3 linked regions of the Verrucomicrobium spinosum DSM 4136 = JCM 18804 genome follow. Each later gene encodes a partner of the first gene's protein in a complex. Links are inferred from orthologs where the notes say so. Each region holds a gene or a part of one and is shown in the gene's direction. Other genes may lie near its edges. The genes, in order: VSP_RS26215, nuoB and VSP_RS32105.

What was found.
Region 2: the proteins of VSP_RS26215 (region 1) and nuoB are in contact, whole or in part, in a crystal structure (PDB 6Y11), measured with the Thermus thermophilus proteins. The link is inferred for Verrucomicrobium spinosum DSM 4136 = JCM 18804 from one-to-one orthologs. Residues at the interface, in WP_096411122.1 of Thermus thermophilus: Arg36, Val44, Arg45, Met46, Gly47, Pro48, Asn49, Arg50, Val51, Leu57, Gln58, Ala61, Asp62, Ile64, Lys65, Ile67, Phe68, Lys69, Glu70, Ile72, Val74, Glu223, Ala224, Glu225, His233, Thr234, Glu235, Tyr236, Ser237, Trp241; in WP_096411117.1 of Thermus thermophilus: Arg16, Glu17, Gly18, Leu24, Leu27, Val28, Trp30, Gly31, Arg32, Asn34, Ser35, Trp37, Thr54, Asp55, Ala56, Asp59, Ala61, Arg62, Phe63, Gly64, Glu66, Val67, Phe68, Arg69, Ala70, Ser71, Arg73, Gln74, Ala75, Asp76.
Region 3: the proteins of VSP_RS26215 (region 1) and VSP_RS32105 are in contact, whole or in part, in a cryo-EM structure (PDB 6KHJ), measured with the Thermosynechococcus vestitus proteins. The link is inferred for Verrucomicrobium spinosum DSM 4136 = JCM 18804 from one-to-one orthologs. Residues at the interface, in WP_126985484.1 of Thermosynechococcus vestitus: Gln8, Lys26, Trp29, Leu30, Pro33, Met34, Met37, Leu38, Leu83, Ile84, Phe85, Lys86, Glu87, Asp88, Val89, Leu90, Pro91, Ala92, Thr100, Ala104, Val107, Ile108, Phe111, Leu112, Tyr114, Ile115, Ile125, Ser126, Leu128, Phe133; in WP_126986108.1 of Thermosynechococcus vestitus: Gly6, Tyr7, Glu8, Tyr9, Phe10, Gly12, Phe13, Leu14, Ile16, Cys17, Ser18, Pro21, Ala24, Leu25, Ala27, Ser28, Leu31, Arg32, Pro33, Ser35, Arg40, Leu41, Thr42, Thr43, Tyr44, Glu45, Ile51, Gly53, Ala54, Trp55.

Annotation. Positions count from the first base shown.
Region 1 is NZ_ABIZ01000001.1:6,412,001-6,418,104, reverse strand. What follows is about bases 2,908-5,855. They hold VSP_RS26215 (complex I subunit 1/NuoH family protein), read left to right. Parts: upstream 2,908-3,758; coding sequence 3,759-4,952; downstream 4,953-5,855. Other genes in these bases: VSP_RS26205 (NADH-quinone oxidoreductase subunit J family protein), read left to right, coding at 5,581-5,855; VSP_RS26210 (NuoI/complex I 23 kDa subunit family protein), read left to right, coding at 4,981-5,514; VSP_RS26220 (NADH-quinone oxidoreductase subunit G), read left to right, coding at 2,908-3,755. Outside these bases: VSP_RS26230 (protein kinase domain-containing protein), read left to right, coding at 1-955; VSP_RS26225 (hypothetical protein), read left to right, coding at 991-1,230; more of VSP_RS26220, read left to right, coding at 2,025-2,907; more of VSP_RS26205, read left to right, coding at 5,856-6,104. UniProt on the Escherichia coli protein: NDH-1 shuttles electrons from NADH, via FMN and iron-sulfur (Fe-S) centers, to quinones in the respiratory chain. The immediate electron acceptor for the enzyme in this species is believed to be ubiquinone.
Region 2 is NZ_ABIZ01000001.1:1,452,514-1,458,562, forward strand. Bases 1,854-4,746 are described here. They hold nuoB (NADH-quinone oxidoreductase subunit NuoB), read left to right. Parts: upstream 1,854-2,979; coding sequence 2,980-3,513; downstream 3,514-4,746. Other genes in these bases: tal (transaldolase), read right to left, coding at 1,854-2,777; VSP_RS05710 (NADH-quinone oxidoreductase subunit C), read left to right, coding at 3,547-4,122; VSP_RS05715 (outer membrane protein assembly factor BamB family protein), read left to right, coding at 4,346-4,746. Also shown: VSP_RS05695 (hypothetical protein), read right to left, coding at 1-1,631; more of tal, read right to left, coding at 1,824-1,853; more of VSP_RS05715, read left to right, coding at 4,747-5,668; VSP_RS05720 (DUF6268 family outer membrane beta-barrel protein), read left to right, coding at 5,790-6,049. UniProt on the Escherichia coli protein: NDH-1 shuttles electrons from NADH, via FMN and iron-sulfur (Fe-S) centers, to quinones in the respiratory chain. The immediate electron acceptor for the enzyme in this species is ubiquinone.
Region 3 is NZ_ABIZ01000001.1:7,971,318-7,977,278, reverse strand. What follows is about bases 1,415-4,219. They hold VSP_RS32105 (NADH-quinone oxidoreductase subunit A), read left to right. Parts: upstream 1,415-2,532; coding sequence 2,533-2,907; downstream 2,908-4,219. Other genes in these bases: VSP_RS32095 (tetratricopeptide repeat protein), read left to right, coding at 3,692-4,219; VSP_RS32100 (Dabb family protein), read left to right, coding at 2,989-3,306; VSP_RS32110 (hypothetical protein), read left to right, coding at 2,038-2,370; VSP_RS32115 (hypothetical protein), read left to right, coding at 1,415-1,906. Outside these bases: VSP_RS32125 (DUF2339 domain-containing protein), read left to right, coding at 1-500; Holliday junction branch migration protein RuvA, read right to left, coding at 520-1,131; more of VSP_RS32115, read left to right, coding at 1,241-1,414; more of VSP_RS32095, read left to right, coding at 4,220-4,222; VSP_RS32090 (SDR family NAD(P)-dependent oxidoreductase), read left to right, coding at 4,267-4,917; VSP_RS38480 (glucan biosynthesis protein), read right to left, coding at 5,199-5,961. UniProt on the Escherichia coli protein: NDH-1 shuttles electrons from NADH, via FMN and iron-sulfur (Fe-S) centers, to quinones in the respiratory chain. The immediate electron acceptor for the enzyme in this species is believed to be ubiquinone.

The DNA of each region.
Region 1 (6,104 bases):
CGTGCGCCAGCAAGCCATGGGGCTGATGTGCCGGGATATGGCCCGCGGTCTGGGGCACATCCATCAGAACGGGGTGGGGCACCTTGACTTCAAGGGGGTGAACGTGTTTCTGGGGCGCGATGGTGTGGGCAAAGTGGGGGACCTGGGCACCGGGGTGAGGCTGCAGGAGGGCCGCTTTGAGGTGCCGACGAATTACCACTTCCCTGATGCCCCCTCGTATCTGCCTCCAGAGGTTCTGGAACTCATGCAACTTCCCCCGCACAAGTCCCTGCTGCGCGGTCTGATGGACAAGGAGTGGATCACCTCCATCGATCTTGAGGCTTATGAGGCGGCCTGTGGGCAACTGGGAAATCAGGCGCCAATCGAGGAGTTCCAACGCGTCAAGGGGACGCTTCTGGACATTCAACAACGAGCTGGACTGCAGGACTCCAACAAGGATGAACTGGTGGCCGCGTGGCGCGAGGCCACCCGCGGGCTGGACGCCCTCGCAAAGGGCCTTCAGAGGAGCGAAGGCGTGACTACGGGCCAGGTTCTGGATGTCACCAAAGTGGATGTCTGGGCGCTCGGCATCACGATGTGTGAGCTGGCCTACTCGGGTGAGCACGGCAGCGGCTCCCCGTTTGAAGGCAGCAACTCCGGGCGCACCACGACCAACATCGCTGAGTACGCCCAGGATGGCACCAAGACCTTTACGGAATATCGTCTCGAACGTTGGGCTAAGGATCATCCCGACACTCTGCCGCCCACGGATGAGCGTCTCGATGCTCTGCTCGACAAGCTGTTGCACCGTGATCCAGATCAGCGCATCAGCGTGGCGCAGGCGCTCGATGATCCCTACTTCAGCGAGCTGGCCCTCGACAACCCGCAGGTGCGGGAGTTTGTTAAAATACTGACCTCCTCTGGCAGCAGCCGTGTTGCCATTGAGGAGTCCGCCAAGCGGGTCGCCCAGCTCTGATTGTGACGCATGCCTCGTGGAGTTTTTGTGATTTCATGAAACCCGGCGCGGCCGCCGGGCCTGGGAAGATCGTGCCGGGATGTCATCGGGGACTCGAAAACAGTGAGCAGTTCGTCGAAATGCTGGGCCAGGGGATCAACGACGACCTTGGCCGGACTGGGAACTGTGCCGAGGGTTTGGGCGTGGCCCTGGTGGAGGCCTTCTTCCCCGGGCAGCAGTTCCAGCATCCCATTCCCAACGGGGCTTCATCTTCGAAGATCGATGGCGACATCTGAGAGGAGGTGACACAGGCGTCCCGCCTGTGCGTGTTACCGGCGTCCCGCCGGTTCAGCTGCGGTATCGGGTGCTTCATGGGAGGGCAGGGGAATCGCGGGTCCATCGGAGATCTCTCGCTTTCCGGCGTCCCTCCGGGACGGGCGCACGGCCATCTGCGCCGGTCCTCCATCGGTCGTGTGCACCATCTCGCCCCTCCGTTGCCTGAGCTGGTTAAGACAACCGGACTACCCCTGTGGCGACGCTGCGGGCGTAGTCCGACCCGCAGCGCGGGAGACACAAGACTTGAAGACACAAGACAGAAGACCTGAGGCGATGGGTGGCGAGGGGTAATAGTGAGGCAGGGGATCGAAGAGCGGCGGATTGCTCCACACCCTCCGGGAGTCCGCGCTCGCCCACTGCACCGGCGGGACGCCGGTACCACGCACCGACAGGAAGTCGGTGTCACTTGCTGCCAGTCCCAGAGGGATATCGGACGGAAGCCGGTGGTGACAACCACCGGACCTCGCCATCTCCTGGCCCTCGCGTCCCGGCGGGACGCCGGATCGTTGCCCCCTGACGCACATCCTGCCTCCCGGCGTCCGAGTCCCGGGCGAACCAAGAACCAAACCCACGCAAGCCCCCTGACTCCCTCTCATCCTCCCGCTTTCAGCACCTTGACCACTGACGCACTGCCTACTGCCAACTGGCTTCTGCCCATTGCCGCACTGGCTCAACACCCGACTTTGTGAAAAATTTCACAAATTCAGCTTGCTGGATCTTCCCTGAAACAAATAGTGGGGCGATACCACATTCCATGAGCAACACTGCCGTAACTGCCCCCGCTTCACCACCCGCCGTGGACTTGGTGAACGTGCAGGTTAATGGGGTCTGGCACAAGTTCCCCAAGGGGACGCGCATGATTGAAGCCTGCCGTCAGGTAGGGGCGCTGGTGCCGCACTACTGTTACCACCCCAAGCTCACGTCGCCCGGCAACTGCCGTATGTGCCTCGTGGAAATGGGGATGCCCCCGCGTCCCGCACCCGGGCAGGAGCCGGAGAAAGATGAATTTGGGATGGCCAAGATCGGCTGGATGCCGCGTCCGGTCATTGCCTGTGCGAACACCGTGGCCGAAGGGCAGGGGATCCGCACCGAGGGCAAGCTGAGCGAGGAGTGCCGCAAAGGGGTGATGGAGCTGCTGCTCATCAACCACCCGCTGGACTGCCCTATCTGCGACCAGGCTGGCGAGTGCCGCCTTCAGGAATTCAGCGTCGAGCACGGCAATGGCGAGAGCCACTTCCGTGAAGAGAAGGTCAAGAAGCCGAAAAACGTGGACATCGGGCCGCGCATCCGTCTGGACGACGAGCGCTGCATCATGTGCTCCCGTTGCATCCGTTTCACGGCGGAGATCGCCGATGATCCCGTGCTGGGCTTCACCGAGCGCGGGAGCTACACCACGCTCGCAGTGCACCCTGGCAAGCGCCTGGAGAACAACTACTCCCTCAACACCGTGGACATCTGCCCGGTGGGAGCGCTGACCTCCAATGACTTCCGGTTCCAGATGCGAGTCTGGTTCCTGAAGGAGACCAAGAGCCTCTGCACGAAGTGCGGCCGCGGTTGCAATATTGAGATCAGCAGCCGTCAGAACGAAGTTTACCGCCAGACGCCACGGGAGAATAACGACGTGAACTCCACGTGGATGTGTGACCAGGGCCGCCTGGACTTCCACTTTGTGAACAGTGACTACCGTCTGACGCAGCCGCTGGTCAAGAAGAGCAACGGCCACCATCCTACCACGTGGAAACTGGCCGTGAATCAGGTCGCCGAGGCACTCCGGAGCGTGAAAGCCACCGAGATTGCGGTGATTGCCTCCGGTCGCATGACCAATGAGGAGCTCTATCTCACCCACGCTCTCGTCAAATCGGTTGGCATCGAGAACTACGACGTTGTGCCCCGCACCGGCGGTGGAGACGACTACCTCCGCGCGGACGACCAGAACCCCAACAGCAACGGCGTACGCGCCATCTGGGGCACTGAACCGGGTGCGAAGCTCCCGCAGATTATCGCTGGCATCAACAGCGGGGCCATCAAGGTGGTGCTCGCCTTGGGTGAGAACCTCATCAAGGCTGGTCTGGAAAAGGCCGCTCTTGAAAAGCTGACTTTCCTGGCCTCCTCACACATCCTGGCCAACGCCACCGCTGAGCTCTCTCACGTGGTGCTTCCTGCGGCGAGCTATGCCGAGAAGCGTGGCAGCATGATCAACGTCACGGGCCGCCTTCAGCGTCTGAGCAAGGCCGTCAACTCGCCGGGCGAGGCCCGCGATGATTGGGAAATCCTGCGCGACATCATCCTCGCCTATGCTGGCTCCAACGGCATTCACAGCGTGGAAGACGTCTTCAAGCGTATGGCTGGCGACGTGGAAATTTTCAGTGGTCTGACGCTCGCCCGCATCGGCGAACTGGGTGTGCAGGTCATGGAAACGGGCGAAAAAGTGCCTCTGCTGGAGCGGGAACGCGAGCGCAAGGCCAAAGGCATCATCGTGGGATAAGTCATGGGAAGCTTTCTGGACAGCATCAATCTCGCCTTCATCATCGCTGCGGCGGTGAAGATCGTTTTCTTCAGCTTCATGGTCATCCTGCCCATGGTCGCCTACTCAGTTTATGCTGAGCGGCGCGTGAGTGCGATCATCCAGGACCGTGTGGGGCCAAACCGCACTGGCATCCCGCTCACCCTCTTCGGCGGGAAGAAGGACATCCCTCTGGCGGGCCTCATCCAGCCGCTGGCGGATGGTTTGAAATTCTTCCTCAAGGAGGACTTCACTCCCGCCCACGTCAAGAAATTCTACTACTGGCTGGCGCCCGCGCTGGTCATGGTGCCGGCCATGATGACCGCCGCCGTGGTGCCCTTCGGCAGTGAGCTGGACCTGAGCTGGCTGGCCAAGTTCGGCGTGGAAGGTGCCTGGCTGCAAAAGCCCATCAAGCTGGTCATTGCCGACCTCAATGTGGGCCCTCTCTACATCTTCGCCATCGCCTCCCTTGGGGTGTACGGCATCGTGCTCGCAGGCTGGTCCTCGAACTCGAAGTACCCCTTCCTCGGCGGCGTGCGCAGCACCTCCCAGATGATCTCGTATGAGATCGCGCTGGGCCTTTCCATCATCCCTGTGCTCATGATCTTCGGAGACCTGAACCTCTCCAAGATCGCCCAGTACCAGGACAAGAACGGCTGGCTCCTCCTCCCGCTCTGGGGTGAAGGGCTCACCTTCAAGCGCCTCGTCCTCTGGATCCCCGTTTTCATCTCCTTCATTATCTTCGTGGTCGCCATGTTCGCGGAGACCAACCGGGCACCGTTCGACCTTCCAGAGTGCGAAACGGAACTCGTGGCCGGTTATCACACGGAGTACAGCTCCATGAAGTTCGCCCTGTTCTTCATGGGCGAGTACGCGGCCATGATCATCGGGTCCGGTCTTGCGGTAACCCTTTTCCTCGGCGGCTGGAGCATCCCTTGGGGTTCCCAGATTGGTCTCGGTTATGTGGAAGGGGCCACGCCCATCTGGCTCGGCCTGCTGCACATCGGCTGCTTCCTGGCCAAGGTGGTCTGCTTCATCATCTTCTTCATCTGGGTGCGCTGGACCCTGCCCCGCTTCCGCTATGACCAGCTCATGAAGCTAGGCTGGCTGGTCATGTTTGAACTGGCGCTCGCCAACGTGATTCTCACTGCCGCGCTCATCGTGTGGCTCCCGAACTGATTTTTCTGACCTGATTCCCTCACGCCCTATGGCAACGGTTGTTGTACAACGCCCCAAACTCAAATGGCACGAGAAGTGGTTCATCTCCACGCTTGCCAAGGGCCTGCTCATCACGCTTGGCCACGCCATTGCCATTCTCAGGGGCAAGAAGAAGGTCACCATGCAGTATCCCGAGGAAAAGTGGGATGCGAACCTGCCTGACCACTACCGCGGAGCGCCCGCCCTCGTCACTGACGAACATGGCCGTGAACGCTGCGTGAGCTGCCAGCTCTGCGAGTTCATCTGCCCCCCGCGCGCCATCACCATCATCCCGGAGGAGATCCCCTCCACGGATCCTTGGGCCAAGGTCGAAAAGCGCCCGCGCCTCTTCAACATCGACATGATCCGTTGCATCTACTGCGGCATGTGTGAGGAAGTCTGCCCGGAGCAGGCCATCTTCCTGCGCAAGGACTACGCCATCACGGGCCTGAGCCGTGCGGAAATGGTCCACGACAAGAAGAAGCTCTATGAAATCGGCGGGGTGCGTGAAGGCCTCGTCAACAAGTGGAACGAGCTGAAGTAGTCCAGTCCCGCCCCTAATTTTTCTCCTGTCTCCCGACCGCATTCGCATCATTCCTGCTCGCATCTCATGCCCGCCGTTCTGTTTTACCTCTTCTCTGCGCTCACCCTGGTCTTTGGCCTGATGGTGGTGGTGTTGCGGAACCCGGTGGCGAGCGCCCTCTCCCTGGTCATGAGCTTCGCGGGTCTCGCGGCGTTGTTCATCAGCCTCGACGCTTATTTCATCGGTATCATCCAGATCCTGGTGTACGCCGGCGCGGTGATGGTGCTGTTCCTCTTCATCATCATGCTCCTGGACATCAAGGCGGAGGCGCTCAAAAAGGTGAACGCCTTCTCCGTGGTGGGCGGGGCGCTGCTGGCCATCGTCTTCATTGTGCAGCTTGGCATGATCTTGGGCGGCCTTGAGGCTGGCAAGAAGACCGTCGCCGATGTGCCGATTCACTTTGAGGCTGCGGCTGAGACCCAGAAGCTTCCGACCATCAAAGAAGACCTCGCCAAGAAGTCTCTGCCAGACACGAAGCTTGTCGGCATGGCCCTTTTCCACCGCTACCCCTTCCAGATCCAGTTGATGGGGGCGCTCCTGCTCGTTGGCAC
Region 2 (6,049 bases), 5.0 Mb from region 1 along the record:
TCCGTCACACCGGGGAAGACCACGCCGTCAGCGTACTCGATCACGTAACCTTCGCTGTTGAGCCAGTGAAGGTCTTTTAGCAACTGCACATGTTCAGGAGAGGGCTGGTGAGCAGGCTCTTCAACTGGGGCAGCGGCTGCGACGGCAGCAGGAGCCTCAGCCGTGGCTTCGGTCGTGTCGGTCACCACTTCAACAGTGCCTTCTTCAGCGGGGGCGGCCTCGCTGGCGGATTCGACGGCCTGAGTTTCCTCCCCTGCAGGAGCTTCTGCCGCAGTCTCCAATACAGGAGCGGTGGCTTCGGCTGGGGCCACGAGATCAAGCAGCTCTTTGGTGGAGACGCCGGGCTTGGTCTTGATCAGTTCCACCAGTTTGGCGATGCGATCGGAAAGCACTACGCTGGAATCCAGGGAGCGGGGGCGCACGCGGCTCACCCAGAGCTTGCCGCCGCGGCGTTTGAAGAGCTTCAGGCCATGGTGCTCAAAGCCGCTGCAAAGCTGCTGGGCCGTTGCCAGGAGATGCTTCCGGGCTTCGTCCACTGCGCGGCGCAGGTGATTGTAGAGTGCGGGGGCCAGCAGGCGCTTGGGAATGTTGCCGGACACTGTCGCTTCGCTCACTTCGCCCACCAGGGTGTCAGCATGCGCTTTGCGGAAGTGCGTCTCCATGTCGGCGCGGGACTTGAACCGCAGCGGCTCCGCTCCCTCTGCGACCTCGCCCTTCTGCCACACCCACTGGGTGCCGTGCTTCTGTGATTCCTTCCACTTCGCGACCGCCTCGGGCGTGTTGTCGGTACGAACCCGGCGCTTGTACTCCTCGAAGGGGAGATGATTGAACCGCTCGCGATGCAGGCGGTGGAGATTCGTCTGGTAGCTGTGGTGGCTGGGCGGGCCCAGAGGCTCACCACTCATGCCGCAAACCGCCACGCTGGCGAAGTTGCCCTTGGGCTCCTCCAGCTCAATCTGCTCTGAGACGTAGAATTCCTTGAGCGCTTCACTGTGGAGGAAGTGAGCCAGCGCATCTTCGCGGCTCAGCCAGAGCGAGCCATCCTGAGGGACGGTGTACAGTTTGCCGGGGGCGTCTGCTGCGAGGCTGAACTTCACATGGAAACGTTCGCCATTGGCGAGGACGAGGCGGGCTGCGTCGAAGACGCTGTAGGCCTTGCCAGCGGTGCGGATCATGGCGGCCATGGCTTCCGTGGCGCGTGCTTCTGGCTCCACTCCCACGGTCAGGCCGGGCACAGGACGCGGGGCTTGGTCAAAGCTGGGACGTCCACCACGGTCATCTTGACCATGCTGCCTGCCCCCGCGATCACGATCTCCGCGGAAGCCGCCACCACGACGGTCATCCCGACGATCGCCACCTGGGCCACTGCGTGGCTTGTCAAATGAGCGTCTGTCTCCGCCACTGGCACCAGGACCACCAGGGCCGCGGCGATCGCCGAAGCCGCCGCGGCTCATGCCGCCACGACCTCCGTCGCGTCCACGGTCTTTGAAGTCACGACGTTGGCGGGTGTCTTCCTCGGGGAAGTCGGCGCCGGTAGAGGGCTTGGATTTGCCGAAGTCCGCCACCCAGCTGGGCGCGAGGCGAAGACTGGAAAGATCGAGCGGCGGCGTTGTCTCTTGTGAATCAGACATTGGGAGCGGAGGCGTGAAGGACGTCCATTGTGACTGTTTAAGTGACGATGGCAATGGGATTGTGCACGGCTTGTCCTTCATCGCATGCCGCGCCTGTTGTGATCTTCCCCACAGTGATGAAAAAACAAGGCCGCGTCCGGGTGAGGACGCGGCCTTGCTCATACCAAATCAAGGGAGGGGCATGAGTGGGCCTTACAGGGCAGCCTGCACCAGCTTCTCAAGCTTCACGATGTCCTCAGCGAACTTGCGGATGCCCTCGGAGGTCTTCTCCGTGGCCATTGCATCTTCGTTGAAGAGCCAGCGGAAGCTCTTTTCATCGAGGTTCAGGCGCTCAATGGAAAGGGACTTGGCGTGCTCGGTGTTCAGCTTCGGTGAGATGGGCTCGCTGGCGGCCTGCAGTTCACCCAGCAGCGAGGGACTGATGGTGAGAAGGTCGCAGCCGCACAGTTCGGTGATTTCACCCTTGTTGCGGAAGCTGGCCCCCATCACTTCGGTCTTGTAGTCGAAGTGCTTGTAGTAGTTGTAGATCTGGGTCACGGACACCACGCCCGGATCTTCCGTTGGGCCGTAGTCCTTGCCGGTGCTCTTTTTGTGCCAGTCGAGGATGCGGCCTACGAAGGGGGAGATCAGCTTGATTCCGCCTTCAGCGCAGGCAACGGCCTGGGCGAGGCTGAAAAGGAGCGTCAGGTTGCAGTTGATGCCTTCCTTCTGAAGCACTTCGGCGGCCTTGATGCCCTCCCAGGTGGAGGCGATTTTGATCAGGATGCGCTCACGAGAGGCACCGGACTTCTCATAAAGGTCAATGATGTGGCGGGCCTTGTCGATCGTGCCCTGGGTGTCGAAGGAAAGGCGGGCGTCCACTTCAGTGGAGACGCGACCCGGCACGATCTTCAGAATTTCCTGGCCGAAGTTCACGAGGATGCTGTCAATGACGGACTCCACGAGGGCACCGCCGCTCAGGGTCGATCCTTTGTGATCGGTGACCGCCTTGTCCACCAGAGGCTTGTACTCGGCCTTCTGGGAGGCTGCGAGGATCAAGGAAGGATTCGTGGTGGCATCCTGGGGCTGATAGGCGCGCATCGCCTCAAAGTCGCCCGTGTCGGCCACGACCACGGTGTGTTTCTTCAGTTGGTCAAGTTGGTTCATGATGATTTAGAGGGGTGGTAGAATAAGGGGAATGCCGGGGGATGCAAGGGGGGAGTCTGGGGCAAAGAATTCATGATTGGGATGAATGACAACGGGGAGTGGATGCCGGAAAGGCGAGGCGCGTGCTTGTGAAAATTTTCACAAAGCGGTTGCCCGGTTGAACCGGGCGTTTAGGTTGGCCATTGTTCCACCCGGCCTTGCCATGACTGAAGCCACCAGCACCACTCCCTTTGCCTACGACTCCAAGATCGAGAGCAATGTGGTCATCACCCGGCTTGATGCCGCGATCAACTGGATGCGGAAGAACTCCCTCTGGCCCATGCCCATGGGTCTCGCCTGCTGCGCTATTGAGCTCATGGCGACCGCTTCCTCCCGGTATGACATCTCCCGCTTCGGGGCGGAGGTGTTCCGCTTCTCCCCTCGCCAGAGCGATGTGATGGTGGTCGCTGGGACCGTTACTTACAAGATGGCCCTCGCCGTGAAGCGCATCTGGGACCAGATGCCGGAGCCCAAGTGGTGCATCGCCATGGGTGCCTGCGCCAGCAGCGGCGGCATGTATCGCAGCTATGCGGTACTCCAGGGGATCGACCGCCTGATCCCGGTGGATGTCTATATTTCCGGTTGCCCGCCCCGGCCCGAGGCGCTTCTGGAAGGATTCTTCCGCCTCCAGCAGAAGATCGAGAAGGAGCATTCGCTTCTGGATCAGAAAAAGGAGCTCGTCGAACAGCTCTCCTAAGCCGTCTCCGCCTTTCCCCGCCGCCTTCCTGCCATGGATGTGTCCCAGATCGTCAAAGCCCTTGTGGAGAAGTTTGGCTCCCAAGTCACCGGAAACACCGAGTTTCGTGGAGAAACCTCCCTCACGGTCACCTTGGAGTCGCTCAAGCCCTTCCTGCGGTACTGCCGGGATGAGATGGGTTTCGACTATCTGATCGATGTCTCCAGCGTGGACCATTTCGAGACGGATCCCCGTTTTGAGATGGTGTATGAGCTTTACAGCCTGTCCCATCACCATCATCTGCGGGTGAAGTCCCTGCTGACCGAGGAGCAGGAAGCTCCCACGGTGAGCGATCTGTGGGCGACCGCGGAATGGCATGAGCGCGAGGTGTTTGACATGATGGGCATCCGTTTCGACGGCCATCCGGACCTGCGCCGCATTCTGATGTGGGAGGGGTACCCCTTCTACCCGCTCCGCAAGGAGTTCCCCCTGGCTGGCAAGCCCAGTGAAATGCCGGAGATTGCCTTCACCGGCATCGCACCGTTGGAGGGGGGGCCCTTCGTCACGGCTCCGAGCGATGCTGACACCATTGAGCGTGAGCCTCGCGCCAAGACGTTCGAAGACGCCTGATTCGTCGAGACTATTCCGGTTAGTGGAATCAACGGCAGCAGGGGCGTGGGCCCGGCAGGAAGTGTGACAGTCTTGCCACAATTGCCCATGACTTCGTTACTGGGCGAGAACCCCTTTTCTCTGAGATAGACAAAGCGGGGCAAATGCGTTTTGCTCTCCCTGCTCGGGCAGTTGGAGAAGTTTCCAGCTATGCCTTCATGCTCATCTTCCGTTGTTAACCTGTATGATGACCCGATTTATTGCCCCCGTGGTGCTTGGCGGCCTGGCCGTTTCAGCAGTCGTTTCCCAAGCTGCGCCGCCTCTGCTGCCGGCCCGCGCCACCTCGGCAGCGGCGAGTTCCGGTCCTGCGGAATGGCCCAGCTTCCGGGGCCCCAAGACAGATGGCACTGCTCCCGTGTTGCCAGTGGCGGATGCCAGCAAGGTCAAGCTCAACAAGCGCTGGAAGGTGGAGACGCCCAAAGGGTTCGGTTCCTTTGCTGTGGCAGGGGCGAAGGCCTACACCATCATCACCCGTGATGTGGAAGGCAACAACAGCGAGGTGTTGTTGGCTCTCGACGTCAAGTCCGGCAAGGAACTCTGGGCCCAGCCACTGACCATCGTCAAATATGACGGCGGCGGTGACTCCGGCACTCCCAGCAACAAGGGTGGCGATGGCCCGCGCTCCACGCCCATCGTGAATGACGGGAAGGTGTATGTCATCGATGCCAACCTGGGCGTGTACGCTTTTGACGCCACCACTGGCAAGGAAGTCTGGAAGCGTGACGTAATGAAGGACAACTCGGGGGTTCAGATCAAGTGGCAGAACGCGGCTTCCCCTGTAATTGACGGCGAAATCCTGCTGATGTGCGGCGGTGGTCCTGGGCAGGCCTTCCTGGGCCTGAACAAGAAAACTGGCGATATTGTGTGGAAGGGCGAGGACGATCGCATGACTCACGCCACTCCGGTAATCACCAATATCCTGGGCGTGCACCAGTGCATCTTCTTCACGCAGAAAGGTCTCGTGGCAGTGGATCCCCAGAAGGGCACGGTCCTCTGGCGTGGTGACTTTCCTTTCAAAGTGAGCACGGCCGCATCGCCGGTGGTGTATGAAGACGTGGTGTACTGCTCCGCTGGCTATGGTGTGGGTGCGGGTGCCTTCAAGATCTCCAAGTCAGGCTCCGGACTGGAGGCCGCCCCTCTTTGGCGGCGTGAGAATGAGTGCTTTAACCACTGGAGTACGCCGGTGGTGAAGGATGGCTATCTCTATGGCATGTTCAGCTTCAAGGAATATGGCAATGGTCCTGTGGCATGCGTGGATATTCGCACTGGCAAGGATGTCTGGAGCGAGGCGGGATTTGGCCCCGGGCAGGTGATTCTGAGCGGGGACACGGTGATCGCCCTCAGCGACAAGGGAGAAGTCGTTTTTATTAAGGCCGACCCGACCAAGTACAGCGAATTGAAACGTGAATCCATTGTCGAAGGCAAAGTGTGGAGCTACCCGGTTCTCGCCTACAACCATCTTTTCGCCCGTAGCACGGTGGAAGGTGGTTGCTGGGAGATCAAGTAACCCACTTGCGCGGTTGAGTGAAGGAGTTCACTCAACTTTGCTTTGAACTTTGGGGGCCCGGAAGTTGATTCCGGGCTCTTTGTTTTTGAATAGCTGCATCAATCCTGTCCTCCCTTCCCTTATGAAGTTTGTCGCCTCCTTATTTACCGTTCTCGGACTCGCACTGGCGGGTGGTCTCCGTGCCCAATCTCTGGAACTGAATCCAGATGGGGCGCGTATGGCGAGGTTCGACACCTGGTACGAACCCTCGGCTGATGTCGAAAAAGGCGGCGAAGTGGAGTTTTTCCAGATTCGGCTGGGGTCACCGCTCTATGCTCACCGGGCGGGAGAGTACATTTGGGGCATTCGGGCCAGCTATGAGTTCACGTCGCTGGATCTCTC
Region 3 (5,961 bases), 1.6 Mb from region 1 along the record:
GCAGCAATACCGCAGAACTCTCTGCCTGCGTGGTGCAAACTAATGACGAGCAGGGAGTTTCCGGTGCGGTCTGGGGTTATGCCTGCCTGCCCAATCGCGAGAGGGTGGCAGATGCGGTGCTGCTGACCTATAAAGACCCCCACGATGGGCACTGGGAGATCTTCCACGTCACCCAAGTCACAGGTCTGCCCCTGTACTTCATGGAGGTGATGGCACGTGACCTCCAGTTCACCCATGTGCCCGAGGGTCATTTGCCGAATGAGGGGCTCGCCAAATTCACCGGCCGGTTCAGCTTTGAGCAGCTCCCTCCCGGGGTACACCGCGTCATGGCGTGGGCGCTGGACTACCGGGGCCTGCGCGTGTTCCCCATGAGGGGGTTCTTCCTCGTGGACACCCAGCGGGCCCGGGTGAAGCGCCTGGGCAACGACCCCAAGTCGGTGAACCTCGACTGGTTCATCGAGAAGGGGCTGGGCAATTCCAACTGGGAGACGCTGAAGTAAGGCGCCAGGAGGCCGACTGTCAGAGGTTCCTCAAAGCATCGCGGATGAGCTTGTCCGCGCTGACCACGCCACCTGCCTTCTTCACGAGATCCTGCACCGTCTTCTGCGCTTCGGTCTGCTTGAAGCCGAGGGCGATGAGCGCGAGCACCGCATCCGTCTGCGCAGCCTGGGTGGGGTCTGGCACCAGACTGTTGCCCGTGCTCCGGGCGGCCTGCCAGGTATCCACGATGCCCACCTTGTCCTTCAGTTCCAGCACGATCCTTTCCGCCGTTTTCTTGCCCACTCCGCTGATGCGGGAGAGCGCGGTCACGTCGTTGCGGATGACGTTGTCTTTAAAGTCGCCCACGGCCATGCCGCTGAGCACCGCCAGCGCCATCTTGGGGCCAATGCCGCTCACGCGATTGATCAGGAGGCGGAAGAGGTCCCGCTCCTCAGCGGTGGCGAAGCCAAACAGCGTGTGATCGCGCTCGGTGATGTTGAGGTGCGTCAGCAGCCTCACCTCCCCCTGCGTACCCGCCAGCCGGTCGTAGGTGGAGAGGGGCACCAGACAGAGATAGCCTACGCCGTTGACGTCCACCGTGAGCTGGTTGGGCAGGGCTTCGACCAAGTGGCCGCGGAGGTAGGCGATCATGGGGCCACATCCGTCTGACGACGCACTCGCGCAACAGGAAAGCGTGACGTCGTGCCTGGCCCCGGCATTTGCCAGTTGAAGAATGGCCCACCTCAGGGAACGTGGCGGCGTGAGACGCTTCCTTCTCCCTCTCCTCGGCACGGCAGCCACCTGCGCCGTCCTCGTGGCCCCGTTCTCCTCCGTGCTGGCCCAGTCTCCTGCCGGGGCCACCCCCAAGGCCGTGCCGATCCGGGTGGAGAACTACCTCCTGCTGCCAGAGCCCAAGGTGGTCCGCTCCTCCATCTCACTGACTCTGGCGAAGGCCCGGCTGACGGTGTTCACCCCAGTGAAGCTGGATCCCTCAACCTCGCGACTCGTGCCCTACACGGAGTCAGAATTCAACAAGCTGGGCATCAGCGCCGATAGCTTTCAACGGAAAGCGGCCGAGGCTGCCGACCGCCGGCTGGCGAGTCTTCAGCCGGAACTGATCAAAAACGAAGCCGGAAAGGTCATCTACGCCGTGTACCGGGGGGAAGACCACCTCTTCCCCTGCTTGCTGACGGCCCCTTCTCTGGGAAAGATCTTTGAGAAAGTCTTTGGCAAAGAGGTCTGGGTCGTGACGCCGGACCGCAATTCCCTCTATGTTTTCCCAGCCGGAGCGGAGGCTATTCAGGAATTCGCAGACGATCTTCAAGATCGATTCGACTCCTCTGCTTTCCCTGCCAGTGAGGAAATCTTTTCCCTCAAGGCCGAGAGTGCTGAGATGACGGTGGTGGGGAATTTCACGAGCCGCTGAGATTCGGCGGATACGGAGGAGCAGGAAAATTCTATCCTCAAAGGCAACTTTGGGCTGGAATTCGTGGATTTTTCCTGTGAAATCAAACAAAAACTCGCCAACGTGCTTGCGCGGTGCTATACTCCGGGTCTATGGCTACCGTAAGAAAAACACGTTTTTCACGTCGGGTTCCTGACCATGTCACTGATGAGTTGGTCAATGTTCTCTCGGATGGCAAGACTTATGAGTTCAACATTCTGTTCGGGCTCGTGTACGAGAACCTAAAGCTAAAAAACGCAGTTAGCGGGGGCGAAGAAATGCTACGGCTCCGTTCTTATGAAAAGCTTCAGAACCTTGTGGGCCGTGGCCTCGTGGAGAAGAAACTGAAGAGCTATCGTGGGCTTAAAGGTATTGAAATGGCATCCAGCGCTCATACGCTGGCCCGCGCAGAAGCCGCAGCTGCCGCTGCCGCTGCCGCCCGCTAATAGCGGCACCAGTCCGCGCTGTTCCCACAAATCCAACTTTCAAAAACCAAGCCGCCCTTTTCCAGGGCGGCTTTTTTGATGCCTCCTTGACGTTCCGGTCCTCCGCGCTACCCTACAGCACCGTTTTTAGCCCTTTGTTGCGGTCTTCCTTCCCCTCCTGTCATGCTTGAGAACTATCTCCCTGTGCTGATGCAAATGCTCATGGCCGCCGGCTTTGCCGGGGTGACGCTTCTGGCCAGCGTGCTTGCAGGGAAGTCAGCCAAGCGGAACAAGATGAAGGATTCCGCCTATGAGTGCGGCATGCTCCCTCTGGGCGAGGCTCAGCCCCGGTTCAGTGTGAAATTCTACATCGTGGCCATGCTCTTTGTGCTTTTCGACATTGAGGTGGTCTTCATGTACCCTTGGGCGGTCATTTTCAAAGACTACGTCGCCGTCTTCGGCGCGGCCATCTTCTGGTGGATGCTGTCATTCGTGGGCATCTTGCTGGTGGCGTTCCTGTACGCCTGGCGCAAGAAGGCTCTCGACTGGAGTTCCTAGTCTCGTTGGGAGGGGCGATAAGACCTCCACGTGAGTGCGGTGCGAGCACCGCGTGACGGACCAAGCGCGAATGGTGGAGTTATGATTTGCCAGGTCTCCCTCTTCACTCTGAAACCGGACGTCACGGCGGACCGGTTGGAGGAAATGATGTGGACCACCCGGGCCATCCTGCTCAAGATCCGGGAAGTGCTGCACCTGAATGTCGGCAAGCGCATCAAGATCTCCGACCCCTGGCACTGGTTCGTCAGCATTGAGGCCGAAAGCCTGGACAAGCTGGCCATCCTTCAGGACGACCCGCACTATTACAAGTTCCTCCTCGAAGTGGTGCACCGCTCGGTGGAGACCCAGCAGGTGATGGTGTTTGAGATGGAGCCCCGCAAAGACGTGAAGTATTCCTGAAGGGGGAGGGCGGAAATTCAGAGCCTCAGAAGGGCCGAAAGGCCGGCCAGATGTCAGTTTGGGCAACGCCCAAGGTTGTTGATAAACAATAGACATAGGGCTACAGGCGCGACTCATTCAGGGAAGATTGTCGTGGGCAGATTTGATGGCGTCGGGCCTGCAGACTCAACATCTCTTCGGCGATCATGTTGCCCGAGGCTGGCAAGATCCCGGGCCTCCGGCCCTCAATTTTCCACTTCGCACCGCTCGAAAAAAAAACCAAAGGTTGCGTAGATGCCTTGTTTGAACGCGCCTATCTGCTGCTGAGGTTGTCCATCCCAAGGGAATGCTCTTGACCTTTTTTGAAAATTGCGGGCACAATGAAGGTTGTTCCCCCTTTTCAATTATGAAAACGAACGCCCTGCTCGCTGCCCTTCTGGTGGCCACCACTGTCTGGCTTGGCCAGTCTATCGCCCGCGCGGCGGATGAACCCCTCCACGTGCTCTACCAGGATGGCCGCGCCGCCTTCTATGCTGGGCAGTTTGATATTGCACGGGAAAAACTGGCCAAAGTGCTGGCAGTGAACCCCAATCACACGCAGTCCCGCGCCATGATGGCCCAGATCGAGGAGAAACTGGGCAAGGACAACGTGATGCTCCGCAAAAGCTACGAAAAGATCATCATCGACAAAATTGAATTTGCCGATGTGGAGTTGAGCGAGGCCATTCTCGCGGTGCGCATGAAGGTCAAAGCCGTCACTCAGGACAAGGTGATCCCCAACATCATCCTGAAGACTCCTGAGATTGGCAAGAAGACGGTGAGCCTGAATCTGAGCAACATGCCGTTGAGCGAGGTGCTCAACTACCTCGCTCAGGTGGCGGGCGTGCGCATCAGCTACGACACCGCTGCCGTCCTCTTCACCAGTCCGGCGGGCTAGCCAGCGCTTCCTGTTGATGGTAGTGGGTGGGCATGCATGCACCAGTGGCACTGATTACAGGGGGCTTGGGCGATCTCGCTCAAGCCCTTCATGTTGAACTGACCGGGCAGGGATACGCCGTGCATGCCCCGGGACGGACGGAGATGGATGTGACGTCCTCGACCTCGGTGGAAGCATTTGTCAGCGGGCTGGAGGCGCTGGATCTCCTCGTCTGCAATGCAGGGGTCTGTCGCGATGCGAGCATGCTGAAGATGGAGGAGATGGATTTTGATCATGTTCTCGACACCTGCCTCAGCGGTGCCTTCCGGGCAGCGCGCGCGGCATTGAACCGCATGAGCGGCCAGCGCCGGGGCCATATCGTCTTTATCGGCTCTTTCTCCGGATGGCGGGGGCCGGTCGGCCAGGCCAACTATGCGGCGGCCAAGGCGGGGTTGATGGGATTGACGCAGAGCCTTGCCGCCGAGTATGGCGCGAGGAACATTCGGGTGAATTGTGTGCTCCCCGGGTTCATGGAAACCCGGATGACAGCCGGTCTTGGGGAGGACTTGAAGAGGAGCTTCCTGGCGGCGCACACCTTGGGCAGGTTCAACACCACGAAGGAAGTGAGTTGTTTCATCGCCCACCTCGACCGGTTCCTGCTGCACACCTCCGGACAAATCTTTAATCTGGACAGCCGGCTCAACCGGCCGGCGTGAGGTGAATGACCGTGTGGGGTGAGGTGAATGACCGTGTGGGGTGAGGTGGGCGTGGTGGGTGGCATGTGGCCTGACCGCGTTTTGACAAACGCAGCTACGACTGAGGTCTGGCGCAGGGCGCCAGCGGGCAGTTCGTAGCTGCACTTGTGAAAGTGCGGAGGGGTCGAGCGGCCATGTGAGGTCAGGTGGGCGTGGTGGGTGGCATGTGGCCCGACCCGTTTTGACAAACGCAGCTACGACTGAGGTCTGGCGCAGGGCGGCAGCGGGTAGGGGAGCGCCATCTACCGCCGCCACTGATAGTCCCACCTCTCCGACACGGGGCGGCCCTCATCCAGAAGGTCACAGGTCAATTCCACCAGATCGGTGCCTGGCGGGATCTCCACGTTCAGGCTCACGCGCCAGCCGTTGGTTTCAGGGTTTGACTGCACCTTGCTGCCCACCAGTTTTGCAGCGCCGCCGCGTACGTTCACTCCACATTGGGGAACCCACTCGCCGGCCTTCGTCGCGCCGATGGAGCCCTTGGCAAAATCCACCACAAACGTGCAGACATTCGGAAGATCAAGAGCGCGCGGTGCCGCCCCCCAACGGGTGGCGATCACCCGGGCCAGCGGATGGGTGTGCCCATCCTGCCATTGCAGGTTGTAGGAAATACGCATCGGCTGTGTGGCGGTGGGCAGAGTCTCCGGCTCCCAAAACGTGACAACGTTGTCCCATGTCTCCTCACCGGTGCTCAGCTCGATGAGGTGCAGACGGCCGCGTCCAAATCCCTCACGCGGCTCCACCCACACGGCGGTGCGCTCATGATAGCGGGCTTCCAGGTCCTCGAAGTTGCGGAAATCGCGGTCCCGCTTCTGGAGGCCAAAGCCCTTGAGCTGATCGATGCCAAATACGCTGTGACGCATCTGCTTGCCATTGTCCAGCGGTCGCCACACCACGGGCTGCCCCTCCTGCTCAAAGAGGAGTCCGTCGGAGTCGTGCACCTCCCGCCGGAAGTCCTCCGGTTTCGGCTGGGTGTTTTCCCCGAACCAGAACATGCTGGAAAAC